3 regions of the Actinoplanes sp. GCM10030250 genome follow, and region 1 is predicted to be linked to each of the others. Evidence: riboswitches for the same ligand, from Rfam matches in the RefSeq annotation. Region 1 holds a riboswitch; each other region holds the start of a gene.
What was found. Region 1 has a riboswitch for cobalamin ahead of ACFQV6_RS30865 (CbtB domain-containing protein). Riboswitches for the same ligand answer to the same signal wherever they lie in the genome.
Positions count from the first base shown of each region.

Region 2: linked by a shared signal. The riboswitch ahead of cobN (cobaltochelatase subunit CobN) and the one ahead of ACFQV6_RS30865 (CbtB domain-containing protein) in region 1 are both predicted to bind cobalamin.
Region 3: linked by a shared signal. The riboswitch ahead of ACFQV6_RS35600 (ribonucleoside-diphosphate reductase subunit alpha) and the one ahead of ACFQV6_RS30865 (CbtB domain-containing protein) in region 1 are both predicted to bind cobalamin.

Region 1 covers NZ_JBHTDO010000029.1:44,383-51,338, reverse strand. Annotated here, with positions in the region: gene ACFQV6_RS30875 (amino acid permease) at 1-1,274, shown strand, start outside; gene ACFQV6_RS30870 (suppressor of fused domain protein) at 1,257-1,697, opposite strand; adenosylcobalamin (AdoCbl) riboswitch at 1,812-1,962, shown strand; gene ACFQV6_RS30865 (CbtB domain-containing protein) at 1,970-2,167, shown strand; gene ACFQV6_RS30860 (CbtA family protein) at 2,158-2,913, shown strand; gene ACFQV6_RS30855 (nitroreductase/quinone reductase family protein) at 2,963-3,796, opposite strand; gene ACFQV6_RS30850 (GTP-binding protein) at 4,426-6,378, shown strand; gene ACFQV6_RS30845 (phosphotransferase family protein) at 6,579-6,956, opposite strand, start outside.
Region 2 covers NZ_JBHTDO010000001.1:405,517-412,472, reverse strand. Annotated here, with positions in the region: gene ACFQV6_RS01880 (GNAT family N-acetyltransferase) at 1-81, opposite strand, end outside; gene cobN (cobaltochelatase subunit CobN) at 182-3,712, opposite strand; cobalamin riboswitch at 3,744-3,866, opposite strand; gene ACFQV6_RS01870 (precorrin-3B synthase) at 3,955-5,268, shown strand; gene ACFQV6_RS01865 (precorrin-8X methylmutase) at 5,265-5,885, shown strand; gene ACFQV6_RS01860 (precorrin-2 C(20)-methyltransferase) at 5,900-6,956, shown strand, end outside.
Region 3 covers NZ_JBHTDO010000038.1:32,242-39,197, reverse strand. Annotated here, with positions in the region: gene ACFQV6_RS35605 (ribonucleotide-diphosphate reductase subunit beta) at 1-215, opposite strand, end outside; gene ACFQV6_RS35600 (ribonucleoside-diphosphate reductase subunit alpha) at 215-2,584, opposite strand; cobalamin riboswitch at 2,691-2,901, opposite strand; gene ACFQV6_RS35595 ((2Fe-2S)-binding protein) at 2,952-3,731, opposite strand; gene ACFQV6_RS35590 (ROK family transcriptional regulator) at 3,754-4,989, opposite strand; gene mmsA (multiple monosaccharide ABC transporter ATP-binding protein) at 5,125-6,672, shown strand; gene mmsB (multiple monosaccharide ABC transporter permease) at 6,669-6,956, shown strand, end outside.

The DNA of each region.
Region 1 (6,956 bases):
GAATCATCGGAGCCGGAATCTTCGCACTGGCCGGAGCGGTGGCGAACGAAACCGCCGGGCCAGCCGTCCTGATCTCATTCCTGCTGGCGGGCATCGCCAGCGCGGCAGCGGCGCTCTCCTACGCCGAATTCGCCGGGCTCATCCCGAAAGCGGGATCGGCCTACACCTACGGATATGCGGTCCTCGGCGAAGTGGTCGGCTGGTTCATCGGCTGGGACCTGCTGCTGGAATACACGGCCATCGTCGCCGTCGTCGCGATCGGCATCTCCGGCTACTTCAACTTCCTGATCGGCGAACTCGGCGCTGACCTGCCCGCCTGGATGCTCGGCGCACCAGGAACCGGCGACGGGCACGTGATCGACCTGTTCGCCGTGCTGCTCTGCCTGTTCATCGCATTCCTGCTGAACCAGGGAATCCGCACCGCCGCCCGATTCGAAACCATCGTCGTGGTCATCAAAGTCATCGTGGTGCTGGTGGTCATCGGAGTCGGCGTCTTCTACGTCAACACGGCCAACTACAACCCGTTCTTCCCCTTCGGCGTCAGCGGAGCAGTCACCGGAGCCGCGACAGTATTCTTCGCCGTCTTCGGATACGACGCGATGAGCACCGCCGCGGAAGAAGCCAAGGACGCCCGGCGGCATCTGCCGAAGGCCATCATCTACTCACTGATAATTTCCATGATCCTGTACGTGCTGGCGACGCTCGTCCTGACCGGAATGCAGAACTACCGTGACATCAACCCGACCAGCGGATTCTCCTCGGCATTCGAATCCGTCGGCCTCTCCGGACTGGCCAGCGTGATCGCCGTCGGAGCCATCATCGGCATCCTCACCGTCATGTTCACCTTCGCCCTCGGCGTCACCCGCGTCTGGTACGCGATGAGCCGCGACGGGCTCCTGCCGTCCTGGTTCGCCAAACTGCACCCGGTCCGGCGGGTACCGTCCCGGGTCACCTGGATCGTCGGCGTCGCCTCAGCGGTCATCGCCGGGTTCCTGCCGATCCGCGAAGCAGCCGAACTCACCAACATCGGGATCCTGCTCGCGTTCGTCGTGGTCTGCGTCGCCGTGATCGTGCTCCGCTACCGCCAGCCGGACCTGCCCCGCACCTTCAAGGTGCCCGGCATGCCCGTCGTGCCGATCCTCGGCATCGTCTTCTCCCTCTGGCTGATCACCTTCCTCGACCCGGTCACCTGGCTGCGCTTCGCCGTCTGGTTCCTGATCGGAGCGATCGTGTACTTCGCCTACGGCCGCAAGCACTCACTGCTCAACACGTAGGAACACGACCCGGCCGTTCGGGGTGCGGATCTCACCCAGCAGCGGATCACGGCTGATCCGCACCCGGCCGGAGTCGATGGTCACCTCGTCACCGTCCTCCAGCAGGACACCCCGGCCGTTCACATGCTCGGCCACCCGGCTCAGCACCGTGAACGCCTGGCGCGGCAACTCCCCACCGGGGACCCGCATGGTCAGCTCGAACCCCCAGCCCGACCAGTCCGGATCGTCGTCCTCCGACTTGGCGCCCAGCTCGGACAGTCCATAAGTGACAACATGCCAGTAGCCGCCGTCCGCAAACGCGGAACAGCCGTGCAAGCCGCCGGCGGTGGCCGGCGCGAAAGTGACGTGCTGGGCCGCCATGCCGGGGTAACGGCGCTCAAGCGCGGCATCAAGGGCGTCGCGGCCGGGTGTGGTGCTGGTCACTGCGGCATTATGCCCCGCTGTTGATCAACAGGTGGGTAGCGGTCTCACCTGGTGGCGCAAACGCCCCCGGGCCCGGCCGGCGCGGTTGTGCCCGCCCAGCCCCGGCCGTTAGGTTGTGGGAACAAATCTGCGGCGTCGCGAGAGAAACCGGTGAGAATCCGGTGCGGTCGCGCCACTGTGAACCGGACCCGCGAGGGCCGGGAAGTCAGGACGCTCACGCGTCGCAGGCCCCATCGATCGGGACGCGTCATCCCGTAGGAGGTTCACTCACCGTGCCCAAGGCCCACACCGCCGTCGCCGCACCGGCAGTCACCCCCAAACTCCTCGCCACCGCAGCCGGAATCACCGGCCTCATGCTGCTGCTCGCCTACCTGGTCGCCTTCGACCAGGGTGCCGTCTCCCAGAGCGGCATGTTCCTCCACGAGCTCATGCACGACGGCCGCCACCTGCTCGGTGTTCCGTGCCACTGAGGCTCATCGTTCGTGGCCTGCTCGCCGGGCTGATCGCGGGACTCCTCGCCGGGGGCTTCGCCTACGTGTTCGGCGAACCGCACGTGGACGCGGCCATCGCCATCGAGGAAGCGGCCGCCCACGCCGGTGGCGAGGTGTCGCATCACGAAGAGGAACTGGTCAGCCGGGGTACCCAGTCCGGCGCCGGACTGTTCCTCGCCACCGGGCTCTACGGGCTGGCGCTCGGCGGGATCTTCGCCATCGCGTACACACTGTTGCGGCGCCGGCTGCGGGTGGCCAGCGATGCCCGGGCCGCCCTCGGGCTGGCAGCGGGGACACTGCTCGGGTTCGTAGTGGTGCCGTTCCTCAAGTACCCGGCCAACCCGCCCGCTGTGGGTGACCCGGCGACCATCGACCAGCGGACCATCGCGTACCTGGCGGTGGTGGTTCTCGGGCTGGTGGCGGTGTGGGCCGGGGTGCTCGCGGCCCGGACACAGGCTGCCGAATGGCGGCGGGCTGTCGCCGGGGCTGGCGGGTTCCTGGTGGTGGTTGTGGTGGCGTACCTGCTGCTGCCCACGTTCGACGAAGTGCCGCAGACGTTCCCGGCGACGCTGCTGTGGGACTTCCGGATCTCGTCGCTAGGAACCCAGGTTGTGCTGTGGAGCGTGCTGGGGCTGACCTTCGCGGGAATGCTGTCGACCGTTCGTTCCCGGACCGGGTCGCCCGCTGCACCCGCTTCGCCTGCTGGGGCCGACAGCCTGGTCTGACTGATCCGGGAAAAGGGGGCGGCCCCTCGTCGGCCGCCCCCTTTTCCCGTTAAACGGCGTCGAGGACCGGGATCAAGGCGGTCTCCTCGCGGTCGAGGTGAGACTCGAGTTCCGTGGCGAGACGATCCACCTCGGCGGAAAGGGTCTCCCGGGGCAGATCGGCGTCGCCGAGAACCTCCAGCATGCGACCGATCAGCGCGGCGATCTTCTCGTGCTCGGTGCGCAACTCCCGCACCACCGGGGCCAGATCCGGGCGGTGATACTCCAGGCCCGGGAACATGCCCTCATCCTCACGTACGTGATGACCGTGCAGGCCGGCGCAGAGACTGAGACAGTTCACCCGCAGCTGAGCCCCCAGCACCGGCCCCGACCTGGCCACCTCCGCACGAATCAGGGACAACTCCCGGCGGAACGCATCATGCACCAGCTTCAGCATCCCGCCCGGCGTGGCGGCATCCGTCCGCGGCGGACCCGGGATCGCGGTCAGCGCCACGACCGGCAGCGCACGCCCGGACTGCCTCTCGTAGTCAGCCCATCCCGCATCCCCCTCGACGGCGCGAGCGAACGCCCGGTCCCGTTCCGCACCGTCGAGAACCGTGGCCCTCGCCTCGTACGTGAACGTGCCGTCCTCAACGGTGACAACCGGGTTGGCGAGCAGATTGTGGAACCAGGCCGGGTGCCGGGGCGAACCACCCGCCGACCCGATGACCAGGATGCGCTCACCACCGTCGGGCAGATAGCCGAGCGGCACGGTGTGCGGCTGTCCGGACTTGGCGCCGGTGGTGGTCACCAGAACCAGCCGGCCACCCTCGAACATGCCACCCACGATGCCGTGGTTGGCCCGGAACTCTTCGATGACAGGGACGTTGAATTCGTTCGGCATACTCAACTTTCGGATATTTCGGGCACGGAAAAGGACTGTGCGGCCCCTTGGTGAGGGCCTGGAGTTTGTGGGGCTCAGGAGTTTGTGCGGCACAGGTGACGGCTCGGGCGCTCCGGTGCATGCGGCGGCTCAAGCAAAACAGCAGCGGCGATCCGCTCGAAGGCGGCAGCGAAGGTGCCCAGCTGCACTGAGGTTGCGGCCAAGCGAAGACGGAGAGCGGCGGAGCACGGGCAGCGGGCGACCGGGGCGGCCGCCGGGCGATCACGCGCCGGCCGGGTGCCCCACTCGGTAATGGCCAAAGGCCGACCCGGCAGTCACGAACGACACCCTACAACGAGCCCGGCCCTCACCGCTCCCCCATGCGAGACGACCCCGCGAAGGCCAACTGACTTCTTTTCTTGTCGGTCGGCGAAGCCGTCCTTGTTGATTTGGATCGGGTGCGGTTTGCCGCACTACCTCTAAGCCATCCTAGGATGATAGGGGTGGATCCAGAGGTAAATCGGTTGCCCGGAGCAGGCTGCCCTGGTGGGGTGGACATGTCCGAACCCCGAGTGAGAAGAGATCTGAGATGCGAGCTGCGTACATGTCCCGGCCGGAAGGAGTCCGCACCACCATTAAGGACATGACGCTTGTCAATTCTCAATCTCGGCATCCTGGCGCACGTCGACGCCGGTAAGACCAGCCTCACCGAGCGGCTGCTGCACACCGCCGGCATCATCGACCACCTCGGCAGCGTGGACGACGGCAGCACCCAGACCGACACACTCGAACTGGAGCGCCGCCGCGGCATCACGATCAAGTCGGCTGTGGTGTCGTTTCCGCTGCTCGGCCGTACCGTCAACCTGATCGACACCCCCGGCCACCCGGACTTCATCGCCGAGGTGGAACGGGTCCTCGGCGTCCTCGACGGGGCCGTCCTGGTGATCTCCGCGGTCGAGGGCGTACAGGCGCAGACCCGCGTCCTCGCCCGCACCCTGCACCGGCTGCGCATACCGACACTGATCTTCGTGAACAAGGTCGACCGGTCCGGCGCCCGCAACACCTGCCTCCTCGACGAGATCGCCGCCCGGATCAGCCCCTCGCTCGTACCGATGAGCACCGTCGACGACCTCGGCACCCGCAACGCCAAGGTGCACGACCAGGTCGACATGCTGCGCCTGGCCGACCACGACGACGAGGTGCTCACCGCCTTCGTCGAGGACCGCCCTCCCCCGCCGCTGCGGGTCCGCGACCGGATCCATCCGGTCTACTTCGGCTCGGCGATCACCGGCGCCGGCATCGACCACCTCGCCCGCGGCATCACCCGGCTGCTGCCGCCGGCGTCCGGCACCCCCGGCGAGCCGGTGTCCGCTGAAGCCTTCAAGGTCGAGCGTGGTCCGGCCGGCGAGAAGCTGGCCTACTTGCGGATGTTCGGCGGCACCCTGCGAGTCCGCGACACGGCCGGTCCGGATCGGATCACCGGCATCGAGGTCTTCACGAACGGCACCGCCCAGAACCGAGCCGCGATCACGGCGGGTGAGATAGGCCGGGTGCGCGGGCTGGGCTCCGTGCGGATCGGTGACACTTTCGGCGTACGCCAAACGCCATCCGACCAAGCCGGATTCGCCCCGCCCAGCCTGGAGACCGCGGTGCTCGCGGCTCGCCGGGGTGAGCGTGGCGCGCTGCACGCGGCCCTGGCAGAACTCGCGGAGCAGGACCCGCTGATCAATTTGCGCCAGGACGACGAGCGTCAGGAGATCTTCGTATCGCTCTACGGCGAGGTGCAGAAGGAGGTACTGGAGGCGACCCTGGCCACGGAGTACGGGCTGGCGGTGACGTTCCGCGAGACGACCACGCTGTGTGTGGAGCGGGTCCTCGGGACCGGCGCGGCAGTGGAGTTCAACAAGGTCGACCCCAACCCGTTCCTGGCAACAGTCGGCCTGCGGGTCGCGCCGGGACCACCGGGTGCCGGTGTGACGTTCGACCTGGCGGTGGAGCCGGGATCGATGCCGCCGGCCTTCTTCACCGCCGTCGAACAGACGGTCCGGGAGACGCTGCGGCAGGGACTGTGCGGATGGCCGGTTCCGGACTGCGCGGTGGTGATGACCCACTCGGGCTACTCGGCGCGCCAGTCACACGCCCACGCGGTCTTCGACAAGAGCATGTCGAGCACGGCCGGCGACTTCCGCAACGTCACGCCCCTCGTACTGATGGAAGCCCTCCAGCGCGCCGGGACCGAGGTGCTGGAGCCGGTACACACCTTCCGCGTAGAGGTACCCGGCGACGCGATCCCAACCCTGCTACCGGTCCTGGCAAGCGTCCGGGCAATCCCGCTGTCCACGGGCTCGGCGGGCGGAGCTTGGGGTGGTGAGGAGGCGGCCGTGGTGGCGGGCGAGATCCCGGCGGCGCGGGTGCACGAGTTGCAGCGCCGGTTGCCCGCCCTGACGCGCGGCGAAGGGGTGCTGGAGAGCGCATTCGCCCGCTACGAGCCGGTGCGCGGAGCACCACCGAAGCGCGCCCGAATCGGCCCCGATCCCCTCGACCGCAAGGAGTACCTGCTACGGGTGCTCCGCCGTGCGGGCGCTCGAGAGGCCAACGGCTGACACCTGCGTCCGCCCCCACTCATCTGTTCTTGGTTCGTCGGCGAAGCCGTCCGTTGGGTTCTCTGGAGGTGCGGCTCGCCGCACTGCCCGTAAGGCATCCTAGGAAGATAGGATTGAAGGCCGAGGCAGGGCGGTGCCCCCGCCGCACCACAGCGGGTCCTGAAGCAGCCGGGGCATTGAAGGCGAGCGGGAGGCGCCGGTCAGACCGAGTCGGCCCAGTCGGCAATCAGCTGGAACATAGGGGTGCGGCCGGCGAACATCTCGGTCCAGTCGCGCTTGTCGTACCCGGTTCCGCGTGGACTGCTCGACGCCGTGCCCAGCATGCGGGGAGCCAACCAGAAGTATTTGGCCGCACCGGTCACCCGGATCGCCCGCCGCACCACGTCCGGCGGGACCACCCCGCGCATCCCGCGCACGTATCCCGCCGTCACCGCCTCGAGCACCTCCCCCAGCTGACCGGCGTCCGCGAGGCCGTCCCAGAACGTGTCCAGCGCCAGGTTCGCCGCGTCCTCGCCGATGGCGCCCGGACCGGCGTACGCCCAGTCGAGCAGGACCGGGCCGCGACCGGAACCGATCAG
Region 2 (6,956 bases), on a different contig from region 1:
CTCGGCGGCCTGCCCGAACGCAGCGAGGGTCACCGCATGAATCTCTGCCGCCTGGCCCGCCGACTCCCGCTGAACGATCATCGCTCCAGCCTTCCGCCCACGAGCACCAGCGGCAAGCCGTTTACGCGGCGCCGCCCGGCCGAGAACACGCCATCCGGCCCGGGAACCCGCGCAGAGACGTTTACGCGGTGCCGTCCTCCAGGTCGCCCTCGGTCTCGAGGTAGAGCTGCTGCAGCGCCGCCAGCGTCTCCGGCGACGGCGAGTCCCACAGCTTGCGGTCGGCGGCCTCGAGCAGGCGCTCGGTGATGCCGTGCAACGCCCACGGGTTCGACCGCTTCAAGAACTCCTGGTTCTCCGGGTCGAGCGCGTAGCTGGCCGCCAGCTGCTCGTACATCCAGTCGGTCACCACACCGGCCGTCGCGTCGTACCCGAAGAGGTAGTCGACCGTCGCGGCCAGCTCGAACGCTCCCTTGTAGCCGTGCCGCCGCATGGCGGCGATCCACCGGGGGTTGACCACCCGGGCCCGGAAGATCCGCGCCGTCTCCTCGGTCAGGCTGCGGGTCCGTGCCTGGTCCGGGTTGGTGGAGTCACCGATGTACGCGGCCGGGGCCTTGCCGGTCAGCGCCCGCACCGTGGCGATCATGCCGCCGTGGTACTGGAAGTAGTCGTCGGAGTCGGCGATGTCGTGCTCGCGGGTGTCGATGTTCTTGGCCGCGATGTCGATCCGCCGGTACGCGTTCTCCATGTCACCGCGAGCCGGAACCCCGTCGAGCCCCCGCCCGTACGCGAACCCGCCCCACACCGCGTAAACCTCGGCCAGGTCGGCGTCGTCCCGCCAGTTCCGGCTGTCGATCAGCGGCAGGATGCCCGCCCCGTACGCTCCCGGCCGCGACCCGAAGATCCGCATCGTCGCCCGCCGCCAGTCCCCGTGCGAGTCCTGATCGCGCAGGGCGTGCTCGCGCACGTAGTTCTCCGGTTCGTCGAGGGCGGCGACCAGCGTAAAAGCGTCGTCGAGCATCGCCACCACGTGCGGGAACGCGTCCCGGAAGAACCCGGAGATGCGAACCGTGACGTCGATACGCGGCCGGCCCAGCTCTTCCCGGGAGATGGGTTCCAGGCCGGTGACCCGGCGAGAGGCGGGGTCCCAGATCGGGCGTACGCCGATCAGCGCCAGAATCTCGGCGATGTCGTCACCGGCCGTGCGCATGGCACTGGTCCCCCACGCGGAGAGTCCCACCGAGCGCGGCCAGTCGCCGTAGTCGGCCCGGTAGCGGTTGAGCAGCGACTCGGCCATCGCCTGCCCGGTCTCCCAGGCGAGGGAGCTGGGGATGGCCTTCGGGTCGACCGAGTAGAAGTTGCGGCCGGTGGGGAGCACGTTGATCAGGCCACGCAGCGGGGAGCCGCTCGGCCCGGCCGGCACGTAACCGCCGTCCAGGGCGTGCAGGACGTTCGTCAGCTCGTCCGTGGTCCGGGCGAGGCGCGGCACCACCTCTGCGGCAGCGAATTCCAGCACACGCCGTACATCTGCATTGTCTGAAATATCCGGGACGGCAGTGGGCCATCCGCGTTCCTCCATCGCGGTGACGAGTGCCCGGGCCTCGGCTTCGATCTCGTCGACGCGGGTGAGCGGAGCGTCCTCGGCCAGGCCCAGCGCCTCACGCAGACCGGGCAGCGCGGCCACCTTCCCCGCCCACATCTGTCGCGCCCGCAGCATCGCCAGCACCAGGTTGATCCGCGCCTCACCCTCCGGCGCCGCACCGAGGACGTGCAGGCCGTCCCGGATCTGCACGTCCTTGACCTCACACAGCCATCCGTCGATGTGCATGATGAAGTCGTCGAACTCCTCGTCACCGGGGCGGTGCGCCAGGCCGAGGTCGTGGTCCATCTTGGCGGCCTGGATCAGGGTCCAGATCTGCGCCCGGATCGCCGGCAGCTTCGCCGGGTCGAGGGCGGCGATGTTCGCGTGCTCGTCGAGCAGCTGTTCCAGGCGGGCGATGTCACCGTACGACTCGGCGCGCGCCATCGGCGGGATCAGGTGGTCGACGAGTGTGGCGTGCGCGCGCCGCTTGGCCTGTGTCCCCTCGCCCGGGTCGTTCACCAGGAACGGGTAGATCAGCGGCAGGTCGCCGAGCGCCGCGTCGGTGCCGTCCGAGGCGGACATGCCGACGTTCTTGCCGGGCAGCCACTCCAGGTTTCCGTGCTTGCCGACGTGCACCACGGCGTGCGCGCCGAAGTCGTCGGCCAGCCACCGGTACGCGGCCAGGTAGTGGTGGCTCGGCGGCAGGTCCGGGTCGTGGTAGATCGCCACCGGGTTCGCCCCGAACCCGCGGGGCGGCTGCACCATCACCACGACGTTCTCGTCGCGCAGTGCCGCGAGCACGATGTCGCCGTCGTCCACGTACAGCGAGCCGGGCGCGGCGCCCCAGTGCTGCTCGACGCGTTCCCGGAAGTCGGCGGGCAGCGAGGAGAACCACTGGGCGTAACGGTCGCCGGGGATGCGTACCGGGTTGACGGCGAGTTGCTCCTCGGTCAGCCAGTCCGGGTCCTGGCCGCCCGCGGCGATGAGGGTGTGGATCAGGCCGTCGCCGTCGAACGAGCCGAAGTCGCCGATGCGATAGCCGCGGTCAGCGAGAGCGGCCAGCAGAGCAACGGTCGACGCCGGAGTGTCCAGCCCGACAGCGTTCCCGATCCGGGAGTGCTTGGTCGGGTAGGCCGACAGCATCAGGGCGACACGGCGGTCGGAAGGCGGCACGTGCCGGAGCCGGGCGTGCGCCATCGCGATACCGGCGACCCGCGAGGCCCGCTCCGGATCGGCCACGTAGACCGACAGCCCGTCCGGGTCGATCTCCTTGAACGAGAACGGCACCGTGATGATCCGGCCGTCGAACTCCGGGATCGCCACCTGCGTCGCGGCGTCCAGCGGCGACAGCCCGTCGTCGCTGGCCTCCCAGGCCGCCCGCGAACTGGTCAGGCACAGCCCCTGCAGGATCGGCACGTCCAGGTCGGCGAGCACCCCGACGTCCCACGCCTCGTCGTCACCGCCGGCCGAGGCCGTCGCCGGCTTCGTCCCGCCCGCCGCCAGCACGGTCACCACCAGGGCGTCCGCCTTGCGCAGTTCGGCGAGCAGGTCGGGCGGCGCGGTCCGCAGCGAAGCCGTGAAGATCGGCAGCGCCCGGCCGCCCTTGGCCTCGATCGCCTGGCAGAGCGCCTCGACGAACGCCGTGTTCCCGGCCATGTGGTGTGCGCGGTAGTACAGCACCGCGACCGAGATGCCGGAATCCACAGTGGCGCGGGGAAGCAACCCCCACTCCGGTGCGGCGACCGCCGGGGCGAACCCCTTGCCGGTCAGCAGCACGGTGTCGGAGAGGAAGTCGTGCAGCGAGGCCAGGTTGCCGGCCCCGCCCTGCGCCAGATAGACGTGCGCGTCGGCCGCCACACCGGCCGGGACCGTGGAGAGCTTCATCAGGTCGGCGTCCGGCGCCTGCTCGCCGCCGAGCACCACGACGGGGACATCACCGGCGAGCAGCGTGTCGAGACCCTCTTCCCAGGCCCGGCGCCCGCCGAGGATGCGCACCACGACCAGGGAGACCCCGTCGAGCAGGGCGGGTAGGTCGGCCACCGCGGTCCGGGCCGGGTTCGCCAGGCGCCAGGCCGAGCCGCCGGCCCGGGCGCTGAGCAGATCGGTGTCGGACGTCGACAGCAGCAGAAACACGCGTGCGCTCCCCCTCGGGGTCCGCGCCCCGGGTAGTAGAGATCACGGCGACCGGAGTTCCTGGCTCCCGGACCGAAAACGCCCGGTGACAGTGGCGGGACCGCGCCGGACTCGCACCGGCTTCCTCCGCGGCGTCGCCGCTATTTCCCCACCACGCTACAAGACATCCAAGGGAGCCGGTTCTGTGACGCTGCCGACCCGAGGCTGCGGCCGTGACGGTGACCGGCCGTAGTATCCGGGCGGTGATCCCCCGGTCCTCCGACACCGACGCCTGCCCCGGCGCGCTGCGGCTGCATGCCGCGGCCGACGGCTTGCTGGCGCGCGTCCGGCTGCCCGGGGGCATGCTGACCGGCGGCCGCCTGCGTGCCCTGCGTGCGCTCGCCGAGGAGTTCGGCGACGGCCACCTGGAACTCACCTCGCGTGCGAACCTGCAGATCAGAGCCTTGCAGGCGAGAGACGCCGAGACCTTGGCGACCCGCTTGCGCGACGCGGGCCTGCTGCCTTCGACAACCCATGATTCCGTACGGAACATCGCGTCGCCGCCGCTCGCGGGGCAACCGCTCCGGGAGCTGGTCTCCGACCTGGACAGAGCGATCATCAGCGATCCGGCCCTGTCCCGCCTGCCCGGAAAGTTCCTCTTCGCGATCGGTCACGTCCCGCTCGCCTCCGACGTCGCGGCGGTCCCGGCCGGTGACCTTTTCGCGATCCGGTTCGCCGGTCACGACACCGGCCTGCGGGTTCCCGCCGAGCGGGTGGTGACCGTGATGACCGCTACCGCCCACGCGTTCCTCGCCGAACGGGCGGCGCAGCGCGGGGACGGCCCGGCGGCCTGGCGCCTGCGTGAACTCACCGGCGGCCCGGCCCGGGTCTCCCGGCGGGTCGCCGAGGCGCTCAGCCTCACCGCGACCGGCGTGGAGACGGCGGCGCCGGTCGAGCCCGTGGAGACCGGCGACCTCCTCGGTGTCGTGGAGCAGCCCGACGGACTCCGCGCGGTGGGTGCCCTGGTTCCCCTGGGCCGGCTGAGTCCCGTACCGATGAAGGTGTTGGAATTGGCCGATCGGCTGCTGATCACGCCCTGGCGTGGGGTGATCGTGGCCGACCTGCCAGAAGACGCCGCGGCAGGCTGGACCGATCGCCTGATCGCGGCCGGGCTGCCGGTCGCGGCAGACTCCCGGTGGGTCGGTGTGACCTCGTGCGCGGGCCGCCCGGGCTGCGCGAAGTCCCTGGCCGATGTCCGCGCCGATGCCGCCGCGGCGTCCCGTCACGTCGACGGCCTGCCGGTGCACTGGGTGGGCTGCGACCGCGCCTGCGGCAGCCCGGCCGGCCGGCACGTCCTGGCCCGCGCCACCACCGGCGGTTACCTGGTCACCCGATTGAGCAATTTTCAACCTGGCATCGGGCCCGAAGCTGCCGGGCCGTTGTCCGGCGCTGGCGGCCGAGGCCCTCGCCACGTTGAAAAAGGCTCATCCCCCAGCCCCGACGATGTCTCCGCCGCATCCTCCCCCGTCGCGCCGGCCGCGCTGGGGGACGTGGTGGCGGCGGCGAGGAGACCCTGATGGATTACGTGCGCGACGGCGCGGAGATCTACCGGCGTTCGTTCGCCACGATCCGGGCGGAGGCCGACCTGTCCGGGCTGCCCGACGACGTCGCCCGGGTGGTGGTCCGGATGATCCACGCCTGCGGGATGGTCGACCTGGTGGACGACGTCCGGTTCAGCCCGGGTGTGGTCACGGCGGCCCGCAAGGCGCTGCTCGCCGGCGCACCGGTCCTCTGCGACGCGCAGATGGTCGCGTCCGGGGTGACCCGCAGCCGGCTGCCCGCGTCCAACCAGGTGATCTGCACCCTGCGCGACCCGGCCGTGCCCGCGCTGGCCCAGCGGATCGGCAACACCCGCAGCGCCGCCGCCCTCGACCTCTGGCGCAACCGCCTGGGCGGTGCCGTGGTGGCGATCGGCAACGCGCCGACGGCGCTGTTCCGGCTGCTGGAGATGGTCGAGGCGGGTGCGCCCCGGCCGGCCGCGGTGCTCGGCATCCCGGTCGGTTTCATCGGCGCGGCCGAGTCGAAGGAGGCCCTCGCCGAGTCCGGCCTGGAGTACCTGATCGTGCGTGGCCGCCGCGGTGGCAGCGCCATGACCGCGGCCGCGGTGAACGCCCTGGCCTCGGAAGCGGAATGAGGGAAAGCGGAGTCATGACGAACCAGACCCGGACCGGCAGGCTCTACGGCGTCGGGCTCGGCCCCGGCGACCCGGAGCTGGTCACGGTGAAGGCGGCCCGGCTGATCGCGGCGGCCGACGTGGTGGCCTACCACGCCGCGCGCCACGGCCGCAGCAACGCCCGGGCGATCGCCGCCGGCTATCTGCGGGACGGTCAGATCGAGGAACCGCTGATCTACCCGGTGACCACGGAGACGACCGATCACCCGGGCGGCTATCAGGGCGCGATCGACGAGTTCTACACCGTCTCCGCGGCCCGGCTCGCCGCCCACCTGGACGCCGGCCGCGACGTCGTCGTGCTGGCCGAGGGTGACCCGTTCTTCTACGGCTCCTACATGCACATGCACAAACGGCTCGCCGGCCGGTACGAGGCGACGGTCGTACCCGGTGTCACCTCGGTCAGCGCCGCGGCCGCCGTCCTCGGCCGGCCGTTGATGGAACGCGACGAGGTGCTCACCGTGCTGCCCGGCACGCTCACCACCGACGAGCTGACCCGCTGGCTGGAGCGGACCGACTCGGCCGCCGTGATGAAGCTGGGCCGCACCTTTACCGGTGTCCGCGAGGCCCTGGACCGGGCCGGGCGCCTCGACGACGCCTGGTACGTGGAACGCGCCACCACCGACCGGGAACGCTCCGTCCCGCTCAAGGACGTGGACCCGGACTCCGTGCCGTATTTCTCGCTCGCCCTGCTGCCCAGCCCCGCGGCCACGGCGTTCTCCGCCGGAACCGCCGAGGACCACAGCACCGAGTTCGTCAGCACGAAAGCGCTGCGCACCGAGCCCGCCGGACCGGCCGACCTGGTCAGCCTGGAGGGCGCGGACGCCGCCGCCCTGAGCGCCGCGCACCCGGTCAACGGGATCGGCAGCGTGACGGTGGTCGGGCTCGGCCCCGGTTCCCGCGACTGGCTGACCCCGGAGGCGCAGGCCGCCCTCGCCTCCGCCGACGACCTGGTCGGCTACGGCCCGTACGTGGACCGGGTCCCGCCGAACGCCCGGCAGCGCCGGCACTCGTCGGACAACCGGGTCGAGGCCG
Region 3 (6,956 bases), on a different contig from region 1:
TTCGCCACGATGGTGTCACCGGTGGCGAAGAACGCGACGAGCCGCGACACCAGGTGCTGCTCGGCGGGGGTCAGCCTGGCCAGGTCGGCGAGGTCGGAGTGCAGGTCGACCTCCTCGACGGTCCAGGTGTTCTTGATGGCGTCCTTGAACCGGTCGAAGAAGTGCGGATACCTCATCGGCCGCAGGGTCAGGTCCATTCCGGGGTCGAGCAGCATCACTGGCAGGCCTCACACGATTCGGGGTTCTCCAGGGAGCAGACTTCGGCGGGTGTCATCGCGGGGATGAGCGACACCGTCGCCTGCTGAATGCGCGTCGCGGGGCGCGACCGCAGGTAGTACGAGGTCTTCAGGCCGGCTTTCCAGCCGTAGAGGTACATCGACGAGAGCTTGCCGATGGTGGGTGCGCTGAGGAACAGGTTCAGCGACTGCGACTGGTCGATGAACGGTGCCCGTGCGGCGGCCAGATCGATCAGAGCCTTCTGCGGCAGTTCCCAGGCGGTGCGGAACAACTCGCGCACCTCCGCGGGCAGTTCCGCGATCGCCTGCACCGAACCTTCGGCGCGCCTGATCTGCTCGCGAATGGCGGCGGTCCACAGATTTCGGGCCTTGAGTTCCCGTACCAGATAAGTGTTGATCTGAAGGAACTCGCCGGACATCGTCTCGCGCTTGAACAGGTTGGAGACCTGCGGCTCGATGCATTCGTAACAGCCGGCGATGGACGCGATCGTGGCCGTCGGCGCGATCGCGACGAGCAGCGAATTACGCAGACCGTAATCGGCGATCTTCGATCGCAGCGCATTCCAGCGCGCGTTCTGCGAGACCGTGGCACCCCACAGGTCCGGATGCAGGTCACCCTTGGCGGCACGGGTTTCGGCGTACGCGGGATGCGCCCCGAACCGTTCCGCGAGGGTGGCCGACGCCTCCAGGGCGGTGAGGAAGATCTCCTCCTGCACCCGGGTGGACAGCTCGCGCGCCGCCTCCGAGTCGAACGGCAGCCGCAGCGTGAAGAACGCGTCCTGCAATCCCATCAGCCCCAGGCCGACCGGCCGCCAGCGCGGGTTCGACGCTTCCGCCTGCCGCGACGGGTAGAAGTTGATGTCGATGACCCGGTCGAGGAAGGTCACCGCTGTGCGTACCGTTGCCCGCAGTTTCTCCCAGTCCACGCCGCCCGCGGTGACGTGCGCGCCCAGGTTGATCGAGCCGAGGTTGCACACCGCCGTCTCGTCGTCGGAGTTGACCTCGAGGATCTCGGTGCACAGGTTCGACAGGTGGATCACGTTGCCGGCCGCACCGGTCTGGTTCGAACACGCGTTGGAGCGGTCCTTGAACGTCATCCAGCCGTTGCCGGTCTGCGCGAGCGTGCGCATCATCCGGCCGTACAGGTCCCGGGCCTTGACGGTTTTGACCGCCTTCTTCTCGGCCAGCCGGTAGGCCTCGTCGAACGCCGCACCGTAGAGATCCGGCAGCTCCGGCGCGTCGGACGGATCGATGAGCGACCAGTCGCCGTCGGCCTCGACCCGGCGCATGAACTCGTCGGGGATCCAGTTCGCCAGGTTGAGGTTGTGGGTACGCCGGGACTCCTCCCCCGTGTTGTCCCGCAGCTCGAGGAACTCCTCGATGTCCGGGTGCCACGGCTCCAGGTAGACGCAGGCCGCACCCTTGCGCCGCCCGCCCTGGTTGACCGCCGCCACACCCGCGTCCAGGGTCTTCAGGAACGGGACGATGCCGTTCGACCTGCCGTTCGTGCCGCGGATCAGCGCACCCCGGCCACGCACCCGCGACCAGGAGATGCCGATGCCGCCGGAGAACTTCGACAGTCTCGCCACCTGGTGGTACCGCTCGTAGATCGAGTCCAGCTCGTCCTTCGGCGAGTCGACCAGGAAGCACGACGACATCTGGGTGTGCCTCGTGCCGGAGTTGAACAGGGTCGGTGAGCTCGGCAGGTAGGCGAGCGACGACATCAGGCGGTAGAAGCCGATCGCCTCGGCCGCGGTCTGCGACAGGCCGCAGGCGACGCGCAGCAGCCAGTACTGGGGTGTCTCCACGACGATCCGCTGCTGGGGGTGGCGCAGCAGGTAGCGGTCGGCGACCGTACGCAGGCCGAAGTATTCGAACCGCAGGTCACCGGAGACGTCGACGGCGTCGTCGAGCTTGCGGGCGTTGCCGGCCACGAAAGCGGCGGTCTCGTCTCCGATCAGGCCGAGCGCGTGGGCGTACCGGATCGACTGGCTGAAGCTCGCCACGCCCTGCCCGCGGACCTCCTTGTCGACGAAGGCCGCCAGCAGCCGGGCCGCCAGCCGCGAGTACTGCGGCTCCTCGCTGATCAGCTCGGCGGACGTCTGGATCGACAGCCGGTCCAGTTCGGCGGTGCTCGCGCCGTCGTAGAGCCCGCTGATCGTCTTCGTGGCGACCCGCAGCGGGTCCACCTCGTCCAGGTCGGCGACCCAGAGCTCGACCGCCCGTACGATCTTGTTGACGTCGACCGGTTCCAGGTCCCCGTTGCGTTTACGGACCTGCATCGCGTGCCGGCGTTGCTCCGGCACCGTGGTCTTCTCCGGTGTGACCGTCACGGCCCACTCCTCCATGCCCTCTCGACAGGGCCGAAAGACACGCGGGGTGACGCCACCGGCCCGCGCGGGGCGGCCGGTTCCGTGGCGTCAGCCGTCCCACGCGGCCTTCGACCGCCGCACGCGGTACGTGCGGCGCGCTGGCAGGTCTTCGGACTCGTGGGCGTCCCGCTCGCTCCTACTGGCCGTCGCTTCCCAGGCCGGGGCCCAGTGCTTCGTTGACGGCTGTCGTTCCCACTCACCGCTGCGGGGCAGTCCCGGTATCACACCGGGTTCCCTGTTGCCTCGGCCGGGCCCTTGAGCGGACCGGCCGAACCAGCTGCGGGGCACACCATATATGGACGGCAGAGACGAAGTCACACCCATATGGTGTGTCGGATAAAGATCACTCCCCAGAGCGCAGCGCGGCGGCCCAGGTGCGGAGCCGGGCCGGTTCGGGGGTCAGGACGCAGTCGCCGCACGTGCCGCCGCCGGGGATCCGGTAGTAGAGGCAGCAGTTGTTGCGGACCAGGAACCAGCGTGCCTTCGCCGGGTCGGGACGGATCAGCCGGGCGGTACCCCGCAGCGGCTCCAGGTCGAGCACAGCCTCCACAACGGACGCGGCGCGCTCGGCGCAGGAGGGTGCGGCGTCGGCGATCATGCCGGCGGCACCGCCCAGGGCTGACGCGACGTTGCCCCACAGCACCTGGGGCGACAGGGCGAACCGCTCGCGGAAGACGTCGAGCACCGGTTCGACCAGGCCCTGGATCGCGGTGCGGGCGAGCGTCGGCGCCGCGCCCACGCGGGTTTGTTGTGCCGTCAGACCGCGCGCGGCGATCGGCATCGGGCCGCCCTCAACCGGGCGCCACCACATCCGCTCCCGGTCGGGGATCGGCAGCGCACCGCCGACCGCCACTGCACCGAGCACGGGTGAGAGCAGCCGGGACGCGAGGCCGAGGAAGATGATCGAGGCGGCGGCGCGTTCCTCGATGTCGCGGGGCGCGAGGCCACCCATTCTCGCCAGGGTCCGCCGGCCGGCGCCGACCCGCTCCGCGATCACCGTGGGGTCGAGCAGTGTCCGCAATGGCCGCCAGCCGGGCCCGTCGTCATACGGTTCCCAGGTGAAGTAGGGCCCGAGCCGCGCCGCCGACCGCAGAGCGGAGGCGGCGGCATCGTCGTCAGGCACAACCTCGACGGTACGCGGGTGCTCAGAGGGACAGCAGGTCGGACACCTGTGGCGAGTAGGTGGCGTAGAGCACCAGGGCCGCCGCGCCCACCACCGCGGCGTCGGCGCCGAGCGGGGAGGACTCGACCTTCGCCGTCCGGATGTTGCGGGCCAGCGTACGGGTGGCCAGGGCGTGTTCGGTGGCGCGGCGGAAGCGGTCCTCGACGTGGCGCAGGCTGTGCCCGCCGAGGATGACCAGGTCGACGTCGAGGATGTTGACTATGTCGACCACCGCGGTGGCGAGCCAGCCGGCGGCGGTCTCGACCACCTCGATCGCGAGCTGGTCACCGGCGGCCGCGGCGAGGCGTACGGCGGTGTAGTCGACAGCGGCCGGATCGTTGCGGAACAACCTCTCCAGCTCGGAGCTCTGCCCGTCGGCGAGGCGCCGCCGGGCGTCGGCCGCCAGGGCGAGTGGGTTGATCAGGCTCTCCAGGCAGCCGGTGTTGCCGCAGTAGCACTGCGGCCCGTCCGCCTTCATCGACGTATGGCCGAACTCGCCCGCGTTCATCGAGCCGCCCCGATAGATCTGGTGGTTCAGCACCAGGCCGCCGCCGACACCGGCGCCGAAGAAGAAGTACGCGAAGTCCGCCACCCCCCGGCCGGCACCGGCCCACCGCTCCCCGATGGCGGCGGCGGTGGAGTCGTTGTCCAGCGTGACCGGCAGTCCGGTGGCCTCGGCCAGCATTTGTTTGAGCGGCACACGTTCCCATCGGGTGAGCTGTGGTGGCCCCACGAGGACACCGAGCGAGTGATCGATCGGCCCGGGTGTGGCCAGGCCCAGCCCGAGCACCTTGTCGCGCGGGACCCCGGAGGTCAGCAGAACCTCGTCGACGAGTTCGGCGATGGCCTCGGTGACCCGCTCCGGCCCGGCCAGAGGCGGGGTCGGCCGATGCATCGCGACCAGCGGTTTTCCGTTCAGGTCGACAACGACGCAGGACAGTTCGAACGGGTCGAAGTGCACGCCGACGGCGAGCCCGGCGCCGGCGTTGATGCGCAGCAGGGTGCGGGGCTTGCCACCGGTGGATGCCTGCGAGCCGTCCTCGCGGACGATGCCCTCGTCGATGAGCCGGCGGACGATGCCGGACACGCTCTGCGGGGTGAGCCCGGAGTGCTCCGCGATCTCGATGCGGCTGATCCCGTCGGCCAACTGGATCTGGTCGAGCACGACGGCACGGTTGTACAGGCCGACCTTGGGGAGATTTGTCCCTGTTCGTCGCACGTGATCAGCCCTCCATGGTTCCGTAACCTCAATGATGCGAAGATCGATTGACTTATTAAAACAATTAGATTTACAGTCCCAACACACGGGCGTTACATACGAGACTCATCGATTCGTCCCGGTTTGGAGGCGAACATGGAGGGTGCACCTCCACTGCTCGAGATGCGGGCGATCACCAAGGAATTTCCCGGCGTCAAGGCACTGTCGGACGTCAACCTGGCGGTCCGGGCCGGCGAGATCCACGCGATCTGCGGGGAGAACGGCGCCGGCAAGTCGACACTGATGAAGGTGCTGAGCGGGGTCTACCCGTACGGCACCTACGACGGGTCGATCATCTATCAGGGCTCGGAGGCTCGGTTCGCCGACATCCGGGCCAGTGAGCACGCCGGCATCGTGATCATCCACCAGGAGCTCGCGCTGGTACCCGGCATGTCGATCACCGAGAACATCTTCCTCGGCAACGAACCTCGCCGGTTCGGGCGCATCGACTGGAAGGCGGCGAACCATCAGGCTCTCGAGCTGATGGCCAGGGTCGGTCTCGACGAGGACCCGGACACGCTGATCAAGGACATCGGTGTCGGCAAGCAGCAGCTCGTCGAGATCGCCAAGGCGTTCGCCAAGGACGTCCGGCTCCTGATCCTCGACGAGCCGACGGCCGCTCTCAACGAGAACGACTCGCAGCACCTGCTGGACCTGCTGCGCGGGTTCAAGGGTCGCGGCATCACATCGATCATGATCTCGCACAAGCTCAACGAGATCGAGGCGATCGCCGACTCCATCACGATCCTTCGCGACGGCCGGTCGATCGAGACGATCGACGTCCAGGGCGAGGGTGCCGACGAGGACCGCATCGTGCGCGGCATGGTCGGCCGTGACCTGGAGAGCCGGTACCCGGATCACACCCCGAACATCGGCGATGTGTTCTTCGAGGTTCGCGACTGGACGGTGCGCCACCCGATCTCCGCGGAACGGCTGGTGTGCAAGAACTCCAGCTTCACCGTGCGGCGGGGCGAGATCGTCGGCTTCGCGGGCCTGATGGGCGCCGGCCGCACCGAACTGGCGATGAGCCTGTTCGGCAGGTCGTACGGCGTGTATCTCGGCGGCAAGATCTTCAAGGACGGCCGCGAGATCGAGCTGAAGTCGGTGGCCGACGCGATCCGGCACGGGCTGGCCTATGTCAGCGAGGACCGCAAGGCGATCGGCCTCAACCTGCTCGACGACATCAAGACCTCGGTGGTCGCGGCGAAGCTGTCGAAGATCACCAAGCGCGGTGTCGTCGACGAGACGGCCGAGTACCACGAGGCCGAGGCCTACCGGAAGAGCCTGCGTATCAAGACGCCCACGGTCGACGAGGGTGTCACCAAGCTCTCCGGTGGCAACCAGCAGAAGGTCGTGCTGGCGAAGTGGATGTTCACCGATCCCGACCTGCTCATCCTCGACGAGCCCACCCGTGGGATCGACGTGGGTGCCAAGTACGAGATCTACGGCATCATCCAGAAGCTCGCCGACGAGGGGAAGGGCGTCATCGTCATCTCCTCGGAACTGCCCGAGCTGATCGGTCTCTGTGACCGCATCTACACCGTTTTCGAAGGCACCATCACCGGCGAGATCGCGCGCAGCGAGGCCGAGCCGGAACTCCTCATGAAGCAGATGACCTCGACGAAGAAGACGCCGACACGATGAGCCGCATCAGAGACCTGCAGAAGAACCTCTTCGGAGGCTCGACGTCCAACGCCCGCCAGTTCGGAATGATCTTCACGCTGGTGGCGATCATCCTGTTCTTCCAGATCCGGACCGACGGGCTCACGCTCACCTCGGGCAACCTGATCGCACTGACCCAGCAGTACGCGTACATCTCGATCCTGTCCATCGGCATGCTGATGGTCATCGTCGCCGGCCACATCGACCTGTCGGTCGGCTCGGTGGCGGCGTTCGTCGGCATCGTGGTGGCCAAGGCGATCACCGAG